Indioceanicola profundi: one gene and its partner. The protein of the gene in region 1 interacts with the protein of each later gene in a pairwise test. Links are inferred from orthologs where the notes say so. Each region holds a gene or a part of one and is shown on either strand. Other genes may lie near its edges.

Region 1 (7,130 bases):
CCAGATCAGCCCTCGCTGCTCGGCCGGTGGGTGAACACGTCGTCGATAAGTCCGAAGGACTTCGCCTCCTCCGGGCTCATAAACTTGTCGCGCTCCATGGCCTTTTCAATGACATCCATCGGCTGGCCGGTGTGGTGGTGGAAAATCTCATTCAGGCGCTGGCGCATCCGCAGGATTTCCTGCGCCTGGATTTCGATATCCGCCGCCTGCCCCTGGGCGCCGCCCGAGGGCTGGTGGACCATGATCCGGCTGTTCGGCAGCGAGAATCGCCGGCCCGGCGCACCGCCCGCCAGCAACAGCGCGCCCATGCTGGCCGCCTGTCCCATGCAGATCGTCGCAACCGGAGACCGGATGTACTGCATGGTGTCATAGATGGCGAGACCGGCCGTCACGTAGCCGCCCGGCGAGTTGATGTAGAAGGAGATTTCCTTGCTCGGATTCTCCGCCTCCATGAACAGGAGCTGGGCGCAGACTACGCTTGCGACCGCGTCATTGACGCCGCCCACCAGGAAGATGATGCGCTCCTTCAGGAGGCGCGAATAGATGTCGTAGGCGCGCTCGCCCCGGTTGGTCTGCTCGACCACCATCGGAACCAGTGCATTCATCTGCGGCTCGATCATGTCCCTCGCTCAGCTCCGCTGCGTACCGGTCGGGATGTTTCGTTCTCACGTCATAGCCGGTCAGGTCCGTGTTGCGCCAGACCGAAATTGACGCAAAAGACTAAGGACCGGACAATGCCTCGGATGTACCGGGGTGCGGAACAGATAGGGGCGGTGACCCGCTTGGACCACCGCCCCCGAATTCAATTCAGCCCAGTGTGGGAAGAAGACCGGATCAGGCCTGCTCCTCCTCCGGGTCCTTCATCAGCTCCTCGGCCGTGACCGGGACCTCGTTGACCTTCACGCTGGACAGGATGTGGTCCACGACCTTGTCCTCGAACAGCGGGGCGCGGAGCTGCTCGATGGCCTGCGGGTTCTTCTTGAAAAACTCGAACACCTGCTGCTCCTGGCCGGGGTAGCGCTGCACCTCGGAGATCACGGCCTTGTTCAACTCGTCACGGCTGACGGTGACGTTGTTGCGGCGGCCGATTTCTGACAGCAGCAGACCGAGGCGGACACGGCGCACCGCGATGTCGCGATACTCCTTCTTCAGCTCCTCCTCGTCCTTGTCCTTGTCTTCCTCATCGACCTGACCGGACTGCAGCTCCTGCTGGAGGCGGCTCCATATCTGGTTGAACTCGATGTCGACCATCCCGGCGGGGACGTCGAAATCGTGCAGCTCGGCCAGCTTGTCCAGCAGGGCGCGCTTGGCACGCAGGCGGGAAAGGTTGCCGTAGTCGGCGCCGATGCGCTCGCGGATGGCCTCGCGCAGCTTCTCCAGATCATCGAAGCCGAAGCCCTTGGCCAGATCGTCGTTCAGCTCGGCCGGCTTGGTTGCCCGCAGCTCCTTCACGTCGACCTCGAACACAGCCTCCTTACCGGCCAGCTCGGCGGCATGGTACTCGGCCGGGAAGGTCACGGTGACGGTCTTGTGCTCGCCCGCCTTGGCGCCGACGAGCTGGTCCTCAAAACCGGGAATGAAGGTGCCGGAGCCCAGCTCCAGGCTGTAATCCTCGCCCTTCATGCCGGGCTTCTTCTCGCCGTCGACGGAGCCGTCGAAGTCGATGACCAGGATGTCGCCATTGGCGGAGGCGCGGTCCTCTTCGACCTTCTCGCTCTGCTTGCGGCTGTCGGCCAGACGCTTCAGCGCCTCGTCCACCTGCTCGTCATTGACGGGGACCACCGGCTTGGTGATCTCGACGCCGGACAGGTCGGCCGGCTCGATCTCCGGCAGCAGCTCCACCTTCATGGAGAATTCCAGGTCCTTGCCCGGCTCGAAGCTGGTGACTTCCACCTTCGGCTGGAGGGCCGGACGGAGGTTGTTCTGCTCGATGGCCTGAGCCTGGCTATCATTGACAGCACCCTCCAACACCTCGCCCATCACGGACTGGCCGTAGCGCTGCTTCAGGATCGGCATCGGCACCTTGCCGGGGCGGAAGCCGGGCATGCGCACGGTCTTGCCGATCTCGGTCAGCTTGGAGTTGACCCGGGCGTCGATGTCCGTGGCGGGGATGACGACCTTGAATTCACGGCTCAGGCCGGCGGCGCTGGTCTCGGTGATCTGCATGGGAAGGAGTGCCTGTCTTCTTCTGTGGTCGCCCCGCCGGCGAATCCGGTCAGGAGCTCCCGCGCCAAGGTCATCCCTTGCGCGGTGGTTGCGGTTACGATCATGGTGCGGGCGAAGGGACTTGAACCCCCACGTCTTTCGACACCGGAACCTAAATCCGGCGCGTCTACCAGTTCCGCCACGCCCGCCCCATGCCGGAACGGCCCGAACAGGGCCACCCCGGCGGGAGCGGTCCCTATAGCAAGGGAACGGGCTCCCGCCAAGGGCGATATGGATCAATAAGCCGCCGGAATATGATTCCCGAGTCCGCCGGCCCTCCCCCGCCCTTCGACCGGTTCAGGGCGACGTTGGGATATCGCCTGCCGCGTCCGTTCAATCCAGGAGCACGCGCGCCGCTGCGTCCAGAATGCCGTCCGCATCCAGCCCCATGACCCGGTAGATGTCCTGGATGTCCGCCGACTGGCCGAAGCTTTCGATGCCGAGCGCCGCCACCTTGTGCCCGCGCACGCCGCCGAGCCAGGACAGCGCCGCCGGGTGACCGTCGATCACGGTGACCAGCTTTGCATCGGGGCTGAGGCGGCCCAGCAGCCGCTCCACATGGCTCTCGGCACCCTGCCCGCCCTGGCGGCCGGCGCGGGCAGCGCTCCAGCCCTCCTGCAGCCGGTCCGGCGAGGTCACGGCCAGCAGCCCGGCCCCCGGCACATCCTCCAGCAGGGCCGCATGAGCCTGCATCGCCTCCGGCGCCAGGGCGCCGCAATAGACGATGGCGAGGTCGGCATCCGGCGAGGGCTCCCGCACCCAGTAGCCGCCATCGATCACGGCCGCCGTATCCAGCTTGCGCTTCGGCTGCTCGATGCTGCGGGTGGAGAGACGCAGATAGACGCTGCCGCCGTCCGCGGCCTGCATATGCTCGAAGCCCCAGCGCATGATGGCCGCAAGCTCATCCACATAGGCCGGTTCGAAGCTGGCCAGCTTGGGCAGGCCCATGCCGATCAGGGGCGTGGCGATGGACTGGTGCGCCCCGCCCTCCGGCGCCAGGGTGACGCCGCTGGGGGTCGCAACCACCATGAAGCGGGCGTCCTGGTAGAGCGCGTAGTTGAAGGCGTCCAGCCCGCGCATGATGAAGGGGTCGTAGAGCGTGCCCACCGGCAGCAGCCGCACGCCGAACAGCTCGTGGCTCATTCCCAGGGCGGCCAGCATCAGGAACAGATTATGCTCGGCGATGCCGAGTTCCATGTGCTGGCCGTCGGGCGCGCCGTGCCAGCGATGGGCGGAGACCACCTTCTGCTCCCGGAAGATGTCGATGACCTCCTTCCGGTCGAACAGCCCTCGCCGGTTGACCCAGCCGCCCAGATTGGTGCTGACGGTCACGTCCGGCGAGGTGGTCACGATGCGCGACGCGATCTCCGCATCCGACTTGGCCAGTTCCGCCAGGATCTTGCCGAAGCCCTCCTGTGTGGAGGCCTTGTCGCCGCCCGGCGATGGCAGGTTCGGCACCGGCACGGAAGCCGCCTTCAACCGGCGGGAACCGCCCTGGACGAAGGGCACCTCCGCCAGGAACGCCTCCAGCTCCTCCGGGTCCACGCCCAGCCCGGCGAAGCGCTCCCACTCCTCGCCGTCCTTCAGGCCGCACTGCCGCTTGAACTCGGCCATCTGGTCCAGGTTCATCAGGCCGGCATGGTTGTCCTTGTGGCCGGCGAAGGGCAGGCCCATGCCCTTGACGGTGTAGGCGATGAAGCAGGCCGGCTGCTCGCTCTCCACCCCGTGGAAGGTGTCGAGGATCGTTTCCAGGTCATGCCCGGCCAGATTGGTCATCAGCGCGCCCAGCATGGCATCGTCATGGCTGTCCAGCATGGCCTTGATGCCGCCGGTGTCGCCGAGATCGCGCACCAGCGCCTCGCGCCAGGCCGCGCCGCCCTTGAAGGTCAGCGCGGAATAGAGCTGGTTCGGGCAATTGTCGATCCAGTCCCGCAAAGCGTCGCCGCCCGGCTGCTGGAACGCGGCCTCCAGCTTCTTGCCGTACTTCATGATGTTCACGTTCCAGCCCAGCGACCGGAACATGCCCTCGATCGGGACCCAGAGCTTGTCGGAGACCACGGAATCCAGGCTCTGGCGGTTGTAGTCGATGATCCACCAGGTGTTCCGCAGATCGTGCTTCCAGCCCTCCAACATGGCTTCGAAGACATTGCCCTCGTCCAGCTCGGCATCGCCGACCAGGGCGACCATGCGCCCCTCCGGCTGGTCGGTCATGCCCTTCAGCCGCACATAGTCCTGCACCATGCTGGCAAAGGCGGTGACCGCCACGCCGAGGCCGACGGAGCCGGTGGAGAAATCCACGTCCGGCGTATCCTTGGTCCGGGACGGATAGGACTGAGCCCCGCCGAGGGCGCGGAACCGCTCCAGCTTGTCCCGACTCTGCCGGCCCATCAGGTACTGGATGGCGTGGAAGATCGGGCTGGCATGGGGCTTCACCGCCACCCGGTCCTGCGGGCGCAGCACGTCGAAGTACAGCGCCGTCATGATGCTGGCGAGCGAGGCGCTGGAGGCCTGATGGCCGCCGACCTTCAACCCGTCGCGCGAGGGGCGCAGGTGGTTGGCATTGTGGATTGTCCAGGTGCTGAGCCAGAGCACCTTGCGCTCCAGCTCCTTCAAGAGATGCAGACGGCGCTCCCGCTCGGACGGGGCCTTGTCGCCGATCTTCGGCAGGGTGGCGGTATCGGGCATTTCCAGGAGTCTCTTCTTCCGGGGCCCGCACATCTGCGCCGGCCATGGGTGGAGGTTGGACTCCTGTATAAGACTTCCCGCCCGCCTGGGAAACAGCGGGCCGCTGCCCTACCCCGATGTGCAGCCGGCAATCCGCGGGATCAGTCGGCAACCTGTTCTTGAAACAGGCGCTGGAAACTGTCCACCGACAGCGTCCTCAAATCCCCACCCGCGGCCTCCTCGCCGCCGCCGCCCCGGCACTGGTCGTTGTGGACCATGAAGCGGACATGCGGAATGTTGAACTGCGTGTCAGTCACGGCAAGCACATAGGCCGTCTCCGTGACGCCCCGCGCGATGACGCGCCTGTAGACGGAGCCCGGCACCACCGGTTTCTCCAGCTTGGCACGCTTGAACAGCGTGATGCCCATTGCCGCCCCCTGTCCGGTTATTTTCGATTCCGGGGTAGCCGCCCAGGCCCTGTTTCCTGGGGCTAATCCAATTTACTTACGCAAACAGGTTAACCCGCATTCGGAACACGGGCAAGGTTTTGATAACCATATCTGCGACTGCCGTCCCATGGAGACGGCGGAATCGATGATTGCTGTCGATAGGGAGCGGATCAAATGCATAAGACCGCATGCATGTGCATTCCGGGAGACTGGCAGACTGGCGAATGAGGCAGTTGCGGTCGGAGGGAACTGCTTCCGATCGCTATTGCGCTTTGAGCCTGCGCAGAACTGCTGGCAATGCTTCCGGCAAATCTTCAGCGATCAGCCCAGGTCCCGCCTGCCGCCCGGCCTCTCCATGCAGCCAGGCAGCGGCGCAGGCGGCATCGAAAGCGCTCATCCCCTGCGCAATCAGCCCGAGCGCCATCCCTGCAAGCACGTCGCCGGAGCCGGCGGTGGCCAGGTCCGGCGGGGCGTTGTCGTTGATCACCGCCCGCCCGTCCGGGTGCGCGACGACCGTGTCCGCGCCTTTGAGCAGAACCACCGCCCCGCTCCGCCTCGCAGCCGCCCGGGCCCGCTCCAGCTTCGATCCTGTCAGGCCGCCGAAGACGCGGCCGAACTCCCCCTCATGGGGGGTCAGCAGCCAGCGGTCGGAAAGTCCGGAGAACAGCGCCTCGGCATCTCCGGCAAAGCTTCCAAAGACATCCGCATCCAGCACGCCGGCTTTCCCGGCTTCCACCGCCGCCCGGACAGCGCTTCGTGTCTCCGCCGACACGCCTCCTCCGGGGCCAATCAGGACGGCATTCCGCCGGGGATCGGCGATCAGTTCGGCGAAGGCACCGCTGTCGGCTACAGGCTGCACGATCACGCTGGGCATGGAGAGCGCATAAATCTGCACGGCCGGCGGCGGTGCGGCGATGGTCGCCAGCCCTGCCCCGACCCGCAACGCCGCCCGCGCCGCCAGCCGTCCCGCCCCGGTCATTACCTCCCCGCCGAGGATCACCGCATGTCCGCGGCTGTACTTATGTCCGCCGAGACTCGGCCAGGGATACCGCCCACCCCACAGTTCCGGATCGTTTCGGCGGCACAGCGGCTCTATTCCGTCCAGCACCCGTGCGGGAATGCCGATATCCGCCACGACCAACTCCCCGCACAGCGCCCGCCCCGGCAGCAGCAGGTGCCCCGGCTTGTGCCGGAAGAAGGTGACGGTAAGGACAGCCCGCGGCGCGGCCCCCAGCACCTTGCCATCGTCGCCCCGGATGCCGCTGGGCACATCCACCGCGACGACCGGTGTTCCGCGCCTGACCAGTTCTTCGACCACGCCCAGGGCGACGCCATCCAAGGGACGGGACAGCCCGGCGCCAAACAGCGCATCGATCACGAGTTCCGCTTCGTCCAGCAGAGCCGTCCCAAGCGGCTCAACCGGACCGGTCCAGGTTCCGGCCGCCCAGGCGGCGTCCCCCTTCAGCGACTCCGTGCTGCCAAGCAGCCCCAGCCGCACCGGCCATCCAGCCTTTGCCAGAAGGCGTGCCGCGACGAATCCGTCGCCGCCATTGTTTCCCGGCCCGCACAGAACCGCGACCGGCCATGGACTCCATCGTTCCCGGATGGCATGGGCCACCGCGGCGCCAGCCGATTCCATCAGTTCGGGTCCGGGTACGCCGGCGGCCATGGCGGCCCGGTCGGCCCGGTACATCTCATCGACTGTCAGAATCTCATGCGCCATGGCGGGTCCTCACCACAGGTCGGATGCGATCTCCGCCGTGAAGAACAGATAGGCCCGCTCGAACGGTCCCGGCCCGCGGGGGATCACGC
Region 2 (8,661 bases), 170 kb from region 1 along the record:
ACAACGCCCGCGAGTTCCAGCCGGAACCGGTGGAGGAATAAGGGCCGATGGCGTCAGCCCGCCCGGAAGCGGTGTATTCCATCCCCGGCCGTTTCAACGGTCATGCGCCTCAGGCGGACAAGATGATGCAGATGGGCCAGCGCCTCTCCCAGCGCGAAGCTCGTCTGGTGCGTGTCCAGGGCACGGGGGAACAGGAGGTGCATGATCTCCGCTCCCGACCGCGGCCGTGCGGCACAGTGGCCCACCGTCTCCTCCAGCCGTTCCGCATGGTGCGCCGCCAGGGCGTCCAACCGGCTTTCCAGCCCGTGGAACGGCAACCCGTGGGACGGGAGAACCAGCGTCCTTTCCGGCAGGCCGCGTAGGCGATCCAGACCGTTGAGGAAGTCGGACAGCGGATCGGCTTCCGGTTCCAATGGCCACACGCTGACATTCGGGCTGATCCGGGGCAGCACCTGATCGCCGGAAATCAGAAGCTCCAGCTCGGGACAGTACAGGGCGGCATGCTCCGGCGAGTGCCCGCCGCCGCCGATCACCCGCCAGTCTCGCCCGCCGATCCGCATCTGGTCGCCATGGCGGATGCGGTGATAGGCCGCCGGCACCGCTGGAACCCCGCGGGGGTAGGCGTTGCCCCGCTCCAGCATCGATGTGAGTTCAGCCCCGGTCAGACCCGCATTGCGGTAGAACCGCTCGAAGGCGGCGGCAAGATCGGACGTCCGGTCCTGGTGCAGCAGGCGCGCCATCAGCCATTCGGCCTGGGTCATATGCAGCGGGACATCGAACCGGCGGACGATCCAGTCGGCCAGACCGGCATGGTCCGGATGGTAGTGGGTGACGACCAGCCGCTCGACCGGCAGCCCGTCCAGTCCGGTGGAGAAGACATGCTCCCACTGGGCGCGGCCGCGGCTTCCAGCGATGCCGGTGTCCACGATCGTCCAGCCATCATCGCCGCGCAGAAGCCAGAGATTTACATGGTTCAGCGCGAAAGGCAGGGGCTGGCGCATCCAAAAGACGCCGGATGCGACCTGCAACAGCCGGGACTCGGCCGGCGCCTGCGGGTAGGGATGGGACAGGGTATCTGGCAAAACGGTCTATCCTGGGTTCGGTGACCTGGAGACGGGGGCCATCGAGGATGGTCGGTCCGCGTATCCCCCGGATGGCAGGGGGAACGCAAGCCCGCTTCCCCTGTTCGGCACATCCGTATTGCTAAGTGCGGAGGGGAAGTGGACCTAAGGCGCATGGATTCCCGCCGGCCTCGGGATGTAGATGGGCACTGGCTGCGGACGCAAAGTCCTGCGGTGCAGAGATCATTGCGGCGGCCCAGCCGCGTTCCGTTGTTGCCAAGGATGTATAGAATGCAGCGTAAGGACAGCTACGTCATCGAAATCGAGGACGAGGCGGTCGGTCTCGTCGTTGATGAGCACGGCGGGATGGTATTCCACGCGGCCCATCCTTCGCTCGGCGGCCTTCACGGGCGTCTGTTCCCGGATGCGACCGATGCCGTGCGTGCAGCCCGGCAGGCTCTTCGACTTGCGGCCTGACGGCTGCAACCCACCTATGTGATGTTGTCGTTTCCCTGGCAGCGCCTTGTGTCCCGATTAAAATCCTTTCGTGGTGCCACAAAGTTGCCAGCTTGCCTTGGCAAGCGTTTCTTATAACTGAGCCGACACCGTCGGCCGGTGTACCTCCGGGACCAACCCCGGAGGGGCCGGCACCAGAAAACGGTCGGTTATCACCGGGAGCGGCCTTCGGGCCCATAAGGAGAAAGGTTAAAACGATGAAATTCCGCCACATGTTGCTGGTCAGCGCCGCGGCGCTCGCCATGCCGGCGACGTCATTCGCCCAGCAGTCCTCCACCATCAGCGAAGGCTTCTATGTCGGCGCCCAGACCGGGGTGAGCTGGCTGAACAGCTTCTCGCTTGCAGGGCCGGTCGAGAACAATGTCGGCTTCGACGAGGACTGGACCGGTCTGGTCGAGGCCGGCTACCGCATGGGCAACGGCCTGCGCTTCGGCCTGGAGTTCAGCTATAGCGACCATACGGTCGGCGACATCACGGGCGGCGTGAACCGCGTCGGCGGCGACGGCGACCTGAACGCCTATACCTATATGGCGACGGCGACCTATGAGTTCGACACCGGTTCCCCGATCCGCCCGTATCTGGGCATCGGCGCCGGCGTTGTGACGCTCGAATACGACAATGTCGGCCCGGTGTTCAGCGCCGGCCAGTTCGTGGACGACAAGGACAGCGCCTTCGCCTATCAGGCCCATGCCGGTCTCATCTATTCCGTCACCCCGAACCTGGACCTGACGCTGGGCTATCGCTTCATCGACAGCAACGGCCTCAGCTACACGACCACGGCCGGGACCGGGTTCGAGGAAGACTACCAGAACCACTCCGTGCTGGCGGGCGTGCGCTGGGTGTTCGGTTCGGCTCCGCCGCCGCCCCCGCCGCCGGTCACCCAGCCCGCTCCGCAGCCTGCGGCCCAGCCGGCTCCGGCTCCGGCTCCGGCTCCGGCGCCTGTGACCCGAAACTTCACCGTGTTCTTCGATTGGGACAGCTCCGAGCTGACCGCGGACGCCCGTGAAGTGCTGTCCAACGTCGTCGAGAATGCCCGCCAGGGCAGCGTCACGGCGATCGAGGTGATCGGCCATGCCGACACGTCCGGCCCGGCCGACTACAATCAGCGTCTGTCCGTCCGCCGCGCCGAGGCGGTGCGGGAGTACCTGATTTCCCAGGGCATGCCGACCGGTCAGGTCGACATCGCCGGCCGCGGTGAGAACGATCTGCTGGTCCCGACTCCGGACGGCGTGCGTGAGCCGTCGAATCGTCGCGGCGTCATCATCTTCCCGTAAGGCGAAGATCGACTCAGGAAAGGGGCGCCGTCACCGGCGCCCCTTTTTTTCTTTGCCCCCAAGGACAGGGGCGCACGGACAGCGAACTCAGCCCATCGGGCGGATGCCGTGTTCAAGGGCCCAGACGGCCGCCTGCGTCCGGTTGGCGGCGCGAATTTTACGAAGCACATTCTTGAAATGCATTTTCACGGTCGACTCCGTGACCTGTAGCCGGATGGCAATGGCCTTGTTGGACAGGCCGGCGAGCAGGCAGGCCAGGATCTGCCTTTCCCGCGGCGAGATGTCCTGGAGACTTCCATGAACGGCGGAGGGCCCGCCCCCAAGCAGGGCGAATGCGCTTGGCGGGTAGACGCACTGGCCGAGAGAGATCAGGCTCAGCGCGTGCCGTAGCGCTGCGGGTTCCATGCCCTTGCCGAGGTGGCCGTCGGCTTCCATGGCCAGGCTGTCCCGTACAGCCTCTTCCGACACATCCTCCGACAGCACCACCAGCGCACTCTCCGGTGCCATGGCGCGGAGCTGACGCAGCATGTCGGTCCGTGGCGCCATCTGCATGCCGCGTCCTGACATTCCCGCCGGATCGACAATCAGGAGCTGCGGTTCCAATCCGGCCGCCATGGCGGCGCTGGCCGCAGCCTCTTCGGAAAAGGAACCCTGGACAACGAACCCGTCCCGCTCCAGCAGGGCCGACAGCGCTGCTGTGAAGAGTTGATCATGGTCGATGATGATGACGGATCGGGCGGTCATGGATGTCCAAATATAAAGAATTTTACGCGATTATTCGGAAAACAATGAGCGTGTCTCGGCTTCGGGAACCCCGCTCTGACAATTGTGGATGCCAGTATCAAAGGAGCGAGTTCAAGTGATAACCTACCCGAAATTTCAACACACGGCCAGGATTGCCTTGCCATCATTTCCATTGGTGCGCAGAATATATCCGTTGGGGCCTGCGCGAAATAAGTAACCTCTGCGCGACCCCGCATCCGGGGTTCCCCCTGTTCGGAGATATCGGGATGACGGCAATGCAAATGACCGGGCTGCGGCTCGACACCGGGTGGGGACCGGCCGTCATCGACCGCGGGCGCGTCGTCGGCAGGTCGGGGGAGGACAGGGCGGCAAACCGCCGACGCTTCCTGATTGTCGATCCGCAGGCCATGGTTCGGCATGGCCTCGCATTGTCCCTGCAGTCGCGCCATCCAGGCGGTTCGGCATATCAGGCAGCCACGGTGGACGAAGCTCTTATCCTCGCCGATGGTGCGGGGAAGGTCGATCTGATCGTCCTGGACATCGACCTGTACCCTGCCACTGCGCATGTGGCGGTGCGCCGCCTCAACGATGCATTTTCCGCGCCTGTGATCGTGACAAGCTCCACGGCGGACCCGGCGGCTGCGCTCGCCTGCCTTTCTGCCGGCGCCAGGGCCTTTCTGCTGAAGACCGATCCCGGCGCCGTTCTGGAGCACACAGTGGGGCTGATCCTGTCCGGCGGAGATCATGTGCCCCTGCCAAGCTGGCTGATCAGCAAGGGGCGGATGATTTCGCGGGAGGAAGCCTGCCCCGTGGCCCCGCTGGATCGGCTGACCGCGCGCCAGCGGGAGATATTCTCGCTGATCCTGTCCGGCTGTTCGAACAAGGAGATCGCACGGAAGATCGGCGTGCTGGAGGGCACCGTGAAGGTGCATGTCCGGGCGATGATGCAGAAGCTGGGTGCCGCGAACCGGACCCAGGTCGCCGTCATGGCCGCCCGTAGCGGTCTGCGTCCTGACCTCTGAACAGTTCCCGGACCGGCTTCCGATCAACTGAAACCGGAAACCGGCCTGACGTTCTTGCGTCGGGGCGAATCCTCATCCGATCAGGCAAGTTAGCCTGATCGGAATCCGCTTTAGTCGAACAGGGCGTCGATATCCGACTGGGAGATTGTGTCGGCAGCCATTGCCGGTCCGTGGAGCTGAAGACCCTCATCCACACGGTCGGTCGTCGGGGGCAGGGGCAGGGTCTCGAACTCCTTCCTGTTCCAGACGCCCATCATGGCTTCCACTCGCTCCTCGATGAAGGAGAGCGCCTGGACCACCTTGGTGATGCGCTGTCCGGTCAGGTCCTGGAAATTGCAGGCTTCGAAGATGCGCAGCGTAACTTCATTGAGGTCCTTCAGGCGGGAATTCTGGTAGCCCTCGGGAAGCTGAGCCCGTACCTCGCTGACGATCTCCTCGATTTCCTCGGCGGCGCTGATGATGACGTTCGTGGCCTGCTCGGTGGAGCGGACCACGGCGTTGAGCTGTTCGCTCGCTTCCAGGAACTTATCGTCCTGCGCCAGGGGATGGCGGAGCTGCGCCATTTCCAGCTTGGTCGCCTTGATCCGGCCGGCGATGTCGGCGATCTCCACCTGAATCTGGTCGATCTGGGTTCTGTCGTGGCTGAGAAACCGGTCAAGCTTGGAGCCCAGCGCGTCGATGGCGAGAAGGACCGCGGCCTGGTCGGCCGGCGCCGCACCCGGCGCCGGCAGGACGGGAGTGGAGGGCAGGGCCGTAGCGGCGGCGGTCGCGTCGGGCCGTATGGCCTGGACCCGGTTCGCGCGCTGCAATTCCGCCATGAACGGCCGCTGTTGACCACGCATCCTCTGCTCCCCTTGCCGATGCGGGCAGCCCAGGACGGCCCGCCCACTCTTTCGGATAGCATGATCGAGTTTCATAAAAATTGTAAGCGCCCCCGTCCTGTTGCCGGGGCGGATCGCGAGCCGGGAACCGTGTGCGCGCCCGGCCTGTTTTCCCGGCAGGACATGAACAGTCAGCGGAGCAGACCCAAGTGAGCGACTCCCGATCAATGATCAGCCAGACCCTGCCCTTCGGTCCCGTGAATGTCGGGCCGACGGAGAGAATCGTCACGGGGGGGATCGGCGGTGCGCTGCTGCTGCTGGGGCTGGACCGCGGACGGGCAGCGGGAACCCTCATGGCGCTGGCCGGCGGCGTCCTGCTGACCCGCGCCGTGACCGGTCATTGCCCGGCCTATCAGGCCATGGGGCGCGGCCACGCCGACGATGAGTTCGGCCGCTTCGATCCCGGCCGGTATGAGGATTTCGAGCGCGACGACTTCACGACCGCCGAGCTGGGCGGGCGAATGGGCGGTGGTTCCATGCGCAACCGCGAGGATGTGGCGGAAGTCCTTTCCGGCCCGCACCCGTCGGCGCAGCAGGGGCGCGGAAACGTGCCGGAAGAGGATGATGTGGAGCAAGCCTCCGAACTCTCGTTCCCGGCGAGCGATCCGCCGTCCTACATGGGCGACCGCGTCGGACACAGGTGAAGAACTCGGATAGCTGCTAGCCTAATGCGGTACTTCTAAGTAACTGCGTCGGCGGCGGAACCGTCTTGTCTTTATCCCTCCCAGGCCATCGCTGCACATGCTAACAAAAGCGCGCCGCGATGGCCCAATCAGCGACACGTCATTACTTAAAATGCGGCGTGATCAGCTGTAATTATGAGGAGAGGCGACATGGCGACCGAGACGACTTCGACGAAGAACGACTCCCGCACTGCAACTCAGCAGGCCGCCACCGAGCTGGCCCGCATCGCCCGGACGGCGGATGGAGCCGGTGCAGCCGAAGCCGCGGCCAAGGTGGGCAGCGACTCCGCGCGTTCGCTGAGCGCGTCCACCGCCGGCAACATGGAGGCCTTCCTGCAGGCCCAGGCGATCATGGCCGAGGGCATGCGGACCGCCTGGCAGGAATGGATGGGCTACAGCCAGTCCGCCATGCAGCGCTGGACCGAAAAGCTGCAGACTCCCCTGCAGATCCGTTCCCCGCAGGACATCATGCTGTCGCAGATTGACACGGCGCGGGAGGAGATGGACCAGCTGCTCCAGAATTCCATGCGCGTATCGGACCTGATGACCAAGGCGGCCGGAAGCGCCATGCGCCGGATCACCGAACGCGGCAGCGCCGTTGCTTCCGACGCCGTGCAGGACTCGGCGGAGATGCAGCGCCCCGCCGCCTGAAGGCTGTGAAGCGCCACCGGGGCGGGACGAAGCAAAGTCCCGCCCTTGCGGCGTCCCCCTATTCAGGGGCGATCCATTCCACCCGCCAGCCGCCCTTGCCGGTGCTCATCGCGCTCTGAAGGGCCGGCAGCACCGTCCGCAGACGGTCGTCGAGCTGCCAGGGCGGATTCACTACGATCATCCCGCAGCCCACCATCCGCTCAACCCGGTCCTCATCCGCCCAGCTGTACTCGGCAGCCAGGATGCGGGGAAGGCCGCTGTTCTCCAGTGCCTGATGCAGGTTCCAGACGGCAGCGCGGTCCTTGATCGGATACCACAGGGCATAGATGCCGGTTGACCAGCGGCCATGGGCGAGGCGGAGCCCCTGTACCAGCCGCTCATACTCATCGGTCGCTTCGAAGGGCGGGTCCACCAGCACCAGCCCGCGCTTCTGCTTCGGCGGCAGGTGGGCCTTCAGCGCCAGCCAGCCATCCATGTGGTGGACCTGCGCCTGGGGATCATCCCTGAACTCCGCCTTCAGCGTCCTGACGTCCTCGGCATGCAGCTCGGCCAGGATGAGCCGGTCGTCCGCCCGCATCATGGAGCGCGCCAGTCGAGGGGAGCCGGGATACCAGCGGAGCGGCTCGCCCGGCGTGTTGTCGGGACAGCGCCGCACGGCTTCCAGATAGACCTTGAGGTCGGCCGGCAGGTTGGTCGCCGACAGCAGACGGCGGATGCCGGCGTCGGCTTCTCCCGTCTTGCGCGCCTCCGTCCCTTCCAGGTCGTAGCGGCCGATGCCGGCATGGGTATCGAGGACGCAGTAGGGGGCAGGTTTGGCGTTCAACCGCTCCAGGATCAGGGTCAGCACCACATGCTTCATCACGTCCGCCGCATTCCCGGCGTGGTAGGCGTGGCGGTAATTCATCGGTTCAATTCCAGATTCAGGGCAGGTCCGCCCGCAGCTTTACTGGTGCAGGACGTCCGCCGCCCAGCTTGATCTCGCGCAGGGTGATATAGACGCCGCTGCCGATCACGATCAGGGCGCCCCCGATCACCATGATGTCCGGAACCTCGCCCCACAGCACGAAGCCGTAAATGGTGGCCCAGACCATGGCGGTGTAGTCGAAAGGCGCCACGACCGCCACGGGGGCCTTCCGGTAGGCGTTGGTCAGCAGCACCTGCGCCAGACCGCCCACCAGCCCGATGCAGATCAGCAGCGCCAGATCGGTCCAGGAAACAGGGAGGACGAAGTTGTAGGGCAGGAACGCGGCCCCGCCGACTGCCGCCGTCATCATGAAATAGAAGACGATGGTCGTGTTCGGCTCCGTCGAGGAGAGGCGGCGGATGCTGATCATGGCCAAAGCGGCAAAGAACGCGCCGGTCAGCGCCAGGATCGCACCGAGCGCCATGCCGTCATCCAGCGCGGCAACGCCGGCGGCGAAGGTCCGGTCCGGTCGCAACATGATCAACACGCCGGCAAAGCCGACGATCAGCGCCACAGTCCGCCGCCAGCGGACCTTTTCGCCCAGCAGCAGCACGCCCAGGATCGTAACGAAGAAGGGGGCTGTGAAGCTGAAGGCGGCGGCGTTGGCCAGCGGCATCAGCGAAAGCGCCGTGAAGCCGCAACTCATAGCGAGCGCCCCGGCCCCTGCACGCCAGGCATGGCCCCAGAGTCTGGTGGTCTTCAGGCTCTTCAACCCGCCGGCCCGGACGATCAGTGGCCAGATCACCACCAGCGCAAAGACGGAGCGGAAAAAGATGATCTGGTTCACCGGATAGGTGTCGCCCAGCGACTTGATCATCGCGTTCATGCTGGCGAACAGGAAGATCGCCGTGGCCATGCTGATGAT

What was found.
Region 2: the proteins of tig (region 1) and DOL89_RS07860 interact in binary tests that used the Escherichia coli proteins (3 or more experiments, as listed by UniProt). The link is inferred for Indioceanicola profundi from one-to-one orthologs.

What each region holds. Positions count from the first base shown.
Region 1 is NZ_CP030126.1:1,477,087-1,484,216, forward strand. The notes cover bases 1-2,896. They hold tig (trigger factor), read right to left. Parts: upstream 2,167-2,896; coding sequence 835-2,166; downstream 1-834. Other genes in these bases: clpP (ATP-dependent Clp endopeptidase proteolytic subunit ClpP), read right to left, coding at 6-620; DOL89_RS07055 (1-deoxy-D-xylulose-5-phosphate synthase N-terminal domain-containing protein), read right to left, coding at 2,539-2,896. In the rest of the region: more of DOL89_RS07055, read right to left, coding at 2,897-4,890; DOL89_RS07060 (hypothetical protein), read right to left, coding at 5,031-5,297; DOL89_RS07065 (NAD(P)H-hydrate dehydratase), read right to left, coding at 5,581-7,041; DOL89_RS07070 (2OG-Fe(II) oxygenase), read right to left, coding at 7,051-7,130. UniProt on the Escherichia coli protein: Involved in protein export. Acts as a chaperone by maintaining the newly synthesized secretory and non-secretory proteins in an open conformation.
Region 2 is NZ_CP030126.1:1,641,349-1,650,009, reverse strand. Bases 923-3,812 are described here. They hold DOL89_RS07860 (OmpA family protein), read left to right. Parts: upstream 923-1,774; coding sequence 1,775-2,851; downstream 2,852-3,812. Other genes in these bases: DOL89_RS07855 (LuxR C-terminal-related transcriptional regulator), read right to left, coding at 2,939-3,595; DOL89_RS07865 (hypothetical protein), read left to right, coding at 1,353-1,538; DOL89_RS07870 (MBL fold metallo-hydrolase), read right to left, coding at 923-1,082. Also shown: DOL89_RS07875 (hypothetical protein), read left to right, coding at 1-41; more of DOL89_RS07870, read right to left, coding at 54-922; DOL89_RS07850 (response regulator transcription factor), read left to right, coding at 3,862-4,617; DOL89_RS07845 (protein phosphatase CheZ), read right to left, coding at 4,728-5,459; DOL89_RS07840 (YgaP family membrane protein), read left to right, coding at 5,648-6,142; DOL89_RS07835 (phasin family protein), read left to right, coding at 6,332-6,832; DOL89_RS07830 (23S rRNA (adenine(2030)-N(6))-methyltransferase RlmJ), read right to left, coding at 6,891-7,736; DOL89_RS07825 (DMT family transporter), read right to left, coding at 7,753-8,661.